Regions from separate parts of the Lactobacillus sp. UMNPBX16 genome, predicted to be linked through region 1. Evidence: predicted binding sites of a transcription regulator. Region 1 holds the regulator's gene; the other holds the start of a gene.
The links. Region 1 encodes HrcA, which represses chaperone genes, less so after heat shock. Its sites were predicted from a motif close to TTAGCACTCNNNNNNNNNGAGTGCTAA; they were not measured.
Positions count from the first base shown of each region.

Region 2: a site for HrcA is predicted at 2,334-2,360, ahead of CP367_RS01220 (ATP-dependent Clp protease ATP-binding subunit). Genes of this name have one in related genera too.

Region 1 is NZ_PCYU01000036.1:24,969-29,406, reverse strand. It holds gene CP367_RS08410 (ribosome-binding factor A) at 1-97, shown strand, start outside; gene truB (tRNA pseudouridine(55) synthase TruB) at 153-1,046, shown strand; gene ribF (riboflavin biosynthesis protein RibF) at 1,052-2,002, shown strand; gene hrcA (heat-inducible transcriptional repressor HrcA) at 2,140-3,189, shown strand; gene grpE (nucleotide exchange factor GrpE) at 3,202-3,786, shown strand; gene dnaK (molecular chaperone DnaK) at 3,803-4,438, shown strand, end outside.
Region 2 is NZ_PCYU01000005.1:51,919-56,356, reverse strand. It holds gene CP367_RS01220 (ATP-dependent Clp protease ATP-binding subunit) at 174-2,300, opposite strand; gene CP367_RS01215 (alpha/beta hydrolase) at 2,630-3,520, opposite strand; gene CP367_RS01210 (PTS sugar transporter subunit IIC) at 3,501-4,438, opposite strand, start outside.

The sequences.
Region 1 (4,438 bases):
AATTTTTAAACGTGATAATTCAGTTTTGTATGGTAGTAAGATTGACCGTTTGATTGCAGAAGTTAAGAAACAAGATGCTAAGCGGGAAAACAAATAAAAAAGAGGGCGCCGTGATGGTGCCCTTTTTTTGTTGAAAAGAATAGGGAATAATTATGTTAAACGGAATTTTAGTTATTGATAAAGATAAAGGGATGACTAGTGCAGATGTAGTTTATCATTTGCGCCGCGTATTACATATTAGAAAAATAGGACATGCTGGTACGCTTGATCCTGAGGTGACAGGCGTTTTACCAATTGCTATTGGTCAGGCTACTAAATTAATTGAAATGATGCATACTAGGCCAAAAGAATATATTGGCACGGGACTATTTGGTTATAGCACAGATAGTTATGATGCAACTGGAACTGTTTTAAAAGAAAAAAAGTTGATTCAGCCTTTTTCTGGTGCAGAAATTCAAGAAAATATGAATAAATTTGTAGGAGAAATTGTTCAAGTGCCTCCAATTTATTCTGCTGTTAAAGTGAATGGTAAACATCTTTATGAATATGCGCGTGAAGGAATTGAAGTTGAACGGCCTCAGAGAAGGGTTGAAGTCAAACAATATGATCTAACTAAAGAACCAGTTTTTGATATAAATACTGGGCAAGAAAGCTTTGATTTTAAGATTAAATGCAGCAAAGGCACTTATGTTAGATCGTTAGTTAATGATCTAGGTGAAAAATTAGATTGCCCCGCAACGATGACTTATTTGAGAAGAACAGCTAGTTCTGGCTTTGATATTACACAAGCAGTAAAATTAAAGGAGATTGAAGAGAATCCGAAAAAGGCCACTGAACTTATACAGCCGATTGATGCATTTTTTAAGGAATACACTCAGGTTGATTTAACTGAAGAAAAGTGGCTTAAAGTTAAAAATGGAGCAGGTATTTCGCTTGAAACTAATGCGAAAAAAGTTGCACTACGATACAATAAAAAGGTGAAAGCAATTTATGAAAAAAAAGGAAAGCTTTATCGCCCAAGCTTAATGCTGTTGCAAAATGAATAAATGAAATGAAGGAATTAGCTGTGAAAATCGTTCATTTAACATATCCTGTTAAGGAAAATATTTTATCTACTAGAATTGTGCTTGCCCTTGGCTTTTTTGATGGGGTTCATTTGGGACATCAGCGCTTAATTAATCAGGCTAAAGAAATTGCATTACAGAAGAAATTGTCATTAGTTGTGTTGACCTTTGATCGACATCCTAAGGAAGTTTATGAGTCGAAACGAGATTTTAAATACTTAGAAACTTTGGAAGAAAAAGCTAACAAAATGGCGGAATTAGGAGTAGATTATTTGGCTGTTTTACCATTTACTAAAAATTTCAGTCAAATTTCTGCACAAGAATTTGTCGATAATGTAATTGTCAGATTAAATGCTGATACCGTTGTTGCTGGCTTTGATTACACTTATGGTCCTAAGAATATTGCAAATATGGCTAATTTACCCCAATTTTCCAAAGGGCGTTTTAATATTGTAGTGATGCCAAAGCAAACTTTTAACGGTAGAAAAATTGGCTCAACTGAAATTCGTCAAGCAATTAAGGATGGTCAGATGGAATTAGCCACTGAATTAATGGGGCACCATTATGTAATGAGTGGTATCATTGGGCATGGTAAACGAAATGGTCATAAGCTAGGCTATCCAACAGCTAATTTGATTTGGGCAGACCATAAGGTGATTCCTAAAATTGGAGTTTATGCTACCAAGACTAAAGTAAATGGTAAGTGGTATAACTCCATGACTAGCGTTGGCTATAATGTAACCATTAATCAGGACAAGAAGATATATATTGAATCTAATATTTTTGATTTTAATGAAGATATCTATGGTAAGCCAATGAAGATCAAATGGTATAAATATACCAGAGGTGAGAAAAAATTTGCCGGATTACCTGAACTGAAAGAGCAACTTGAACGAGATGAGCAAGAAATTAGGGCTTATTTTAAGCAAAAGGGTTAAGAAGCTACGTACTTTGAAAAAAGTGCGTATTTTTTTGAATAAAATTAGCAATCTACTTGATTTAGTGCTAATTTCTGGTATCATATTAACTGTTAGCACCTGAGAGATGTGAGTGCTAAAAGTGAGGGCGATATAATATGTTGACCGAGCGTCAAGAGCTTATTTTAAAAACAATAATTACAGACTTTACACAAAGTCATGAGCCAGTAGGTTCAAAGACCGTAATGAAGCAGTTGCCAATTAAAGTTTCAAGTGCAACGATTAGAAATGAAATGGCCGTGTTGGAAGAGCAGGGGTTAATTGAAAAAACTCACTCTTCAAGTGGTCGAATTCCTTCAAGCGAGGGCTATCGTTATTATCTTGATAATTTAGTTGAGCCGTTGCAATTACCAGAGTCTGTTTATAATACAATAGGAAGTCAATTAGATCGACCTTTTCATCAAGTAAATGAAATTGTACAAGAAGCTGCACGAATTCTGTCAGATTTAACTAACTATACCGCATTTGCGGAAGGACCTGAGAGTCATGATGTTAGAGTCACAGGATTTAGAATTGTACCGCTGTCTCAACGACAGATTATGGCAATTTTGGTTACAAGTGATGGTAACATTCAAAATCAGGTATATGCTTTGCCACATAATATTCACGGCGAAGAAATTGAAAAGGCTGTCCGCATGATTAATGATCAGTTAGTCGGAAAGAGCCTAAATGAAATCAACGTTTCGTTGCTAAGTGAATTAGCTAAAAACGAATTAGGCGGCGAACATGTGACTGAATTGCTTAGTTTAGTTGAAGATGTCGTAAAAGATGCAGCTAGTGAGCAGATGTATGTGGATGGACAGATTAATTTGCTCAATAATACTTCTGAACATGATGTAAATGACATTCGTTCTTTGTACGAGTTGATTGATCATAATAATCTGTTCACTAATTTAATGGATGCAAAGGTGGATCCAAAGTCTGGAAATTATCCAGTAAAGGTTAAGTTGGGATCTGAATTACCCAATGATTTATTAAAAAATTATAGTTTGCTGACAGCTGAGTACAGCGTTGGCTCCCATGGTAAAGGAACTATTGCTTTACTTGGACCAACGAATATGCCATATTCACAAATGATTGGGTTGCTTGAATATTTTAGAAATGAACTAGCTAAAAAGTTGCTTGATTATTACGGCAAGTTTCAATAAAGGAGGTTAGCCGTGAGTAAAGAAGAATTTCCAAGTGAAAAAAATCTAGAGCAAAAAGAAAAGACTTCTGAGCCTAAGGCTAAAAAAGAAGCCGATAAAGGTGAAGAAAAGAAGCAAGAAAAAAATAAACAAGATCAAAAATTAGCTAAAGAATTAGCTGATTTAAAAGATAAGAACAAGGATCTTGAAGATAAGTATTTGCGTAGTGAAGCAGAAATTCAAAATATGCAAAATCGCTACACTAAAGAACGTGCTCAATTAATTAAGTACGAATCTCAAAGCTTAGCGAAGGACATTTTGCCAGCAATGGATAATTTGGAAAGAGCCCTAAGCGTTGAGGCCGATGATGATGTGTCTAAGCAGTTAAAGAAGGGCGTGCAAATGACCCTGGATGCACTTGTGAAGGCAATGAAAGATCATGGTGTAGTTGAGATTGAGGCTGATGGCGTTAAATTTGATCCGACATTACATCAAGCTGTTCAAACAGTAGCAGCTGAGAATGATGATCAAAAAGATCACGTTGTTCAGGTTTTACAAAAAGGATATCAATATAAGGATAGAACACTAAGACCAGCAATGGTTGTAGTTGCTCAATAAGAGAGGAAGCTAATATATGTCAAAAGTTATTGGGATTGACCTTGGGACTACTAACTCAGCAGTTGCAGTTCTTGAAGGTAAAGAACCAAAGATTATCACTAATCCAGAAGGTAACCGGACTACTCCTTCAGTAGTTGCATTTAAAGATGGTGAAATTCAAGTCGGTGAGGTAGCAAAGCGTCAAGCTATTACCAACCCTAATACCATTGTTTCAATTAAGCGTCACATGGGTGAAGCTGATTATAAGGTTAAAGTTGGTGATAAGGAATATACACCACAAGAAATTTCAGCATTTATTTTACAATATATTAAGAAATTCTCAGAAGATTACTTGGGTGAAGAAGTTAAGGATGCTGTTATTACTGTTCCTGCTTACTTCAATGATGCTCAACGCCAAGCTACTAAGGACGCTGGTAAGATTGCTGGTTTGAATGTGCAAAGAATTATTAACGAACCAACTGCTTCAGCATTAGCCTTCGGTTTAAATAAAGACCAAGATGAAAAAGTCTTAGTATACGACCTTGGTGGTGGTACTTTTGATGTTTCTGTATTGCAATTAGGTGATGGTGTCTTTCAAGTATTGTCAACTAATGGTGATACTCATCTTGGTGGTGATGACTTTGATCACCGTATCATGGATTGGTTAATTAAG
Region 2 (4,438 bases), on a different contig from region 1:
GAACTTTTTCACCGAATTAAAAGCTTATAATTATCTCATTTTTTATATTTTTATAATACTCTTATTTTAATTTCAGATCAAACAACTTTGCAGAAATGCAAAACTAATTCAATTTCTGCACAAAAAGAGGATATTCCCTAGGAAATATCCTCTTTTTCTTTATTAACTATTAATTAATCTTCTTTTTTATCTTCGGCTTTAGTTTTGTCTTCCTTAATTTTTTCTTCAATCTTTGGAGAAATATCGAAGATTGCTTCACCGTTTAAGTACAAGTGCTTGTCATCTGCAGTGAATTCGATCTTCTTAGTGTCAGGCTTTTGTAAGATCAACTTAGCAGCTGGAGTTTCAAGATTTTGTTCAACTACTCTTCTAAGTGGACGAGCACCGAACTTCTTGTCGTAGCCCTTTTCTGCCAAGAATGCCTTAGCTTCGTCTGAAACTTCTACCGTTACACCCTTCTTAGCAAGAACATGAGACATCTTCTTCAAGTAAATGTTGATGATCTTGCCCATGTCTTGTTCAGTAAGTGAGTTGAATGGAACGATTGCGTCCAAACGGTTCAAGAATTCAGGTCTGAAGTAGTTTTCAAGGGCTGAGATTAACTTGTCTTGGTCAACCTTGCCATCTTCAAGCAACTTGTCTGAGAAGCCGGCGTTTGAAGTCATAATCAAGATAGTATCCTTGAATGAAACAGTTCTACCTTGTGCGTCAGTCAAACGACCATCATCCATGATTTGCAATAATGCGTTGAAGACTTGTGGGTTAGCCTTTTCAATTTCATCAAACAAAATTAATGAGTATGGTTGGTGACGAACTTTTTCAGTTAATTGACCACCTTCACCATAGCCAACGTAGCCAGGTGCAGAACCAATCAACTTGTTAACAGCCATTTCGTCTTGGTATTCACTCATGTCCAAACGGATTAAGTGTTCTTTGTTACCAAATAATTGAATTGCTAATTGTTTTGCAAGTTCAGTCTTACCAACACCGGTAGGACCAGTAAGTAAGAATGAACCAGTAGGACGATCGCTGTCTTTAAAGATTTGCTTACGAGCAATAGCGTCAGTAATTACATCGATTGCTCTGTCTTGGTCAATAACGTTTTGCTTTAACTTCTTAGCAAGGTCTAAGTTTTTTTGAGCTTCATCAGCGTGAAGTTCACTCATTGGGATCTTAGTCTTTTGTTCAATAATTGCGTAGATGTCTTTTTCAGTTACTTCTGGAGTATTCTTAGAATCTACATTCTTAAGTTGTTTCTCAAGTTCAGCAATCTTACTCTTAATTTCTGAAGCCTTGTCGTAATCCTCTGCCTTAGCAGCTTCAGTCTTCTTAGCTTCAAGAGCTGAGATTTGGTTCTTTAAGCTCTTTTCATCAGTTGGTTGTACAAGCAATGCCTTCTTAGCACCAGCTTCATCCATCAAGTCGATAGCCTTGTCTGGTAAGTAACGGCCTTGAATGTATCTTTCTGATAATTCAACAGCTAATTTAAGACTGTCGTCACTGTATTTTACGTGGTGGTAGTCTTCGTACTTCTTCTTTAAGCCTTCCAAAATCTTAACAGCTACATCAGTAGATGGTTCTGGAACTTGAACAGCTTGGAATCTACGTGATAAAGCTGGGTCTTTTTCAATTCTTTGGAATTCACTAGTAGTAGTAGCACCAATTAATTTCAATTGACCACTTGCCAAAGCTGGCTTCAAGATGTTAGCTGCATCCCCATTGTTGTTTTCTGAATCAGTAGAACCAGCACCAACGATGTTGTGAATTTCATCGATGAATAAAACAATGTTAGGATCGCTCTTAGCCTTATCAATAACCTTCTTTAATCTTTCTTCAAAGCTACCACGAAGACTTGAACCAGCAACCATGTCATTAATGTTTACTGAAATGATATGCATGTTAGCCATTTTAGCTGGTACATTGCCTGAAGCAATTCTTTCAGCTAAACCTTCTACAATAGAAGTCTTACCAACACCAGCAGGTCCGATTAAAACAGGATTGTTCTTCTTACGTCTTGAAAGAATTTCAATTACGTTATCGATCTGTTCATCACGACCAATTACTGGGTCAAATTTATTGTTCTTAGCTTCCTCAACTAAGTCAACACCAATTGGCTTTTCATTGGGTTGTTGTGGGTTCTGTTGAATTGTTTGTGGTGCAGCACCCATGCTGCTGGAGTAATTAATTGGAATTGAACCTGAACTGCCTTTGCTATTTCTTCTAGTGCCGAAGTCATCATTAAAGAATGAGCTGTTCAATTCGTTAAATAAGTTATCAAAGTCATTGTCAAAGTATGCCATATGTGCAACACTCCCTATCTCAAATTTACGTCTTTAGCACTCTAGCTTATCGAGTGCTAACTCATTACATTTAATAGTATATCATGTTATCCACAGATTGCAAGCTAAAAAGCAAAAGTTTTCCACATCTTCTTTATTTTTTGTGATTTTTATTAAAAAAGCACCACAAATGCTGTAATATAAACATTTGTAGTGCTTCACAAATTATAAAGAATTTCTTAAGATGGGCAAAAATTGATGATTATTTTGCTTAAAACTGTTGAATTTTAAGGAAGTTTTCCACAGATAAGAATAAGTTTATTACCATAAACTATTTCTGCCTACCTCTATTATTGCCCTTTTGCTTGTCCAGTATTTTGCGGTTCGCTCAACTTTCTCGGCTCAAGCAAATACTGTTTAATTACTTTGATTACCTGCTTATTCTGAGGTAAATCCGAGTGATCCGCTTCTACACCCGTTACTGTCATTGCAGTATAGCTCTTGACTTGATTCTGAAAAATATATTTTCCGGCTGCTACGCTAGCTTCTGGTACAATTCCATCAGACTCATAATTTTTTCCACCAGATAAGGAATAAACAATCAAGTTTTTCGGTAGTTTATCTTTGTTCTTGATAAAGGTTTCTAGCATTTGCGTTTTATGATTAATATTTTTTTCACCAAAATTATATGGCGTTCCTAGCGTCATCAGACGTTTGATTTTAATTTCATCAGAATAGTAACAGTAGTAATGTTCTAACCAATAGGTCCAGATCAAGCCACCGTTAGAATGCCCAAAGGCTTTAAAATTATTAAACTTATAGCTCTCTGATAAGGCATAAAAGGCTTGATCAAACCAGCTGGCTTGCTTCTTAATATTGCTATAACCATCGTGATTATTTTCAAAACCGACAATAATGAAAGGTTCGTTGTCGTTTTTATTGATTTTGCCTGAATATGATAGCGTTCCATTCGTTGAAACTTTAATTTTAAGCACGCTATGCTTAGTCGGTGTGTTCTGATTTAGCTGCTTCACTAATTGGTTAAAACGTTCAGTCGTTGCACTAGAACCTGGAATCATAATTACTGGTGACAAAAGCGATTTGCGTCTTTCAGCTCTAGCGTGGTTATCAGCCTTCATCCAAGAATAACCCGGAACAGCCAAAGCTACTAATAAGACTAAGACGATTGCCAACCATTTAAAATTAGGATTTTGAACTAAATTAATCATTCTTTTCTTCATAATCCTTTAGTCCCCTTTCAAGTCGCAAACCTAATTTCATAGTTGGAATAAACATTATTATATCTAAAATGAATAACAAAATAGAAAATACCAAGTTGCTCCAGTCACCATTGGAACCAAAGAAAGAGACCAAAATTCCTGGTGTCCCACTTAAAACGGGGTAAGCACAAGGTTGAATTAAATGGCAAAAAATTGCTCCAGCGGCTAGTAGAATATTAATAATTGGAATAATCACAATCGCCGGCAGTAACAATGGATTTAAAATAATCGGCATCCCGACCATCATGCCTCCAGTTGAGCCAAAAGCTGCTGGAAGCAGGTTAACCTTGGCAATATTTTCACTATCCTTATTTTTACTATAAATTAGGATAATTACAATCATCGCTAAAACAATACTCGCACCACCCATTTCTGCATAAGGATAAAACAAAGAACTACCCAAATACTTATATGGCACATTCCAAGCACTCCCATGTTTTAAGGCAAAATTTAAGTTAGCTGCTGCTGAAATACTATTAGAAGTAGTTGACAAAGAAGCTAGAGGATAACCTATTCCCATCCAGCTAAGTAAAAAGACTGGGATAGTCAGTAAAGCTATTAACAAAATATTATTTGATTCCTGTATTTGAGTAACTAGGCCTTTAAAAGTACTAGAATTCAAAAATTTGATTTGAAATTCATAAATTATAATCCCCAGAACTATCCCACAAAAAATTGCAAATATTGTCGGGATAAACGCATTCCAGGCTCTTTCCTTAATTCTAGCGGCATGTTCAAAATCGACTGGCTTGTGTTCCTTTCCTAGCCAATGAAAAATTTGCCCTACACCATAGCCAATTAACAAGGCCAGCAAGACAGCATTAATTTTTAAAACACTGGAAGAAAATGGTGAATGATCGCTGGCATTATTAGCTAAAT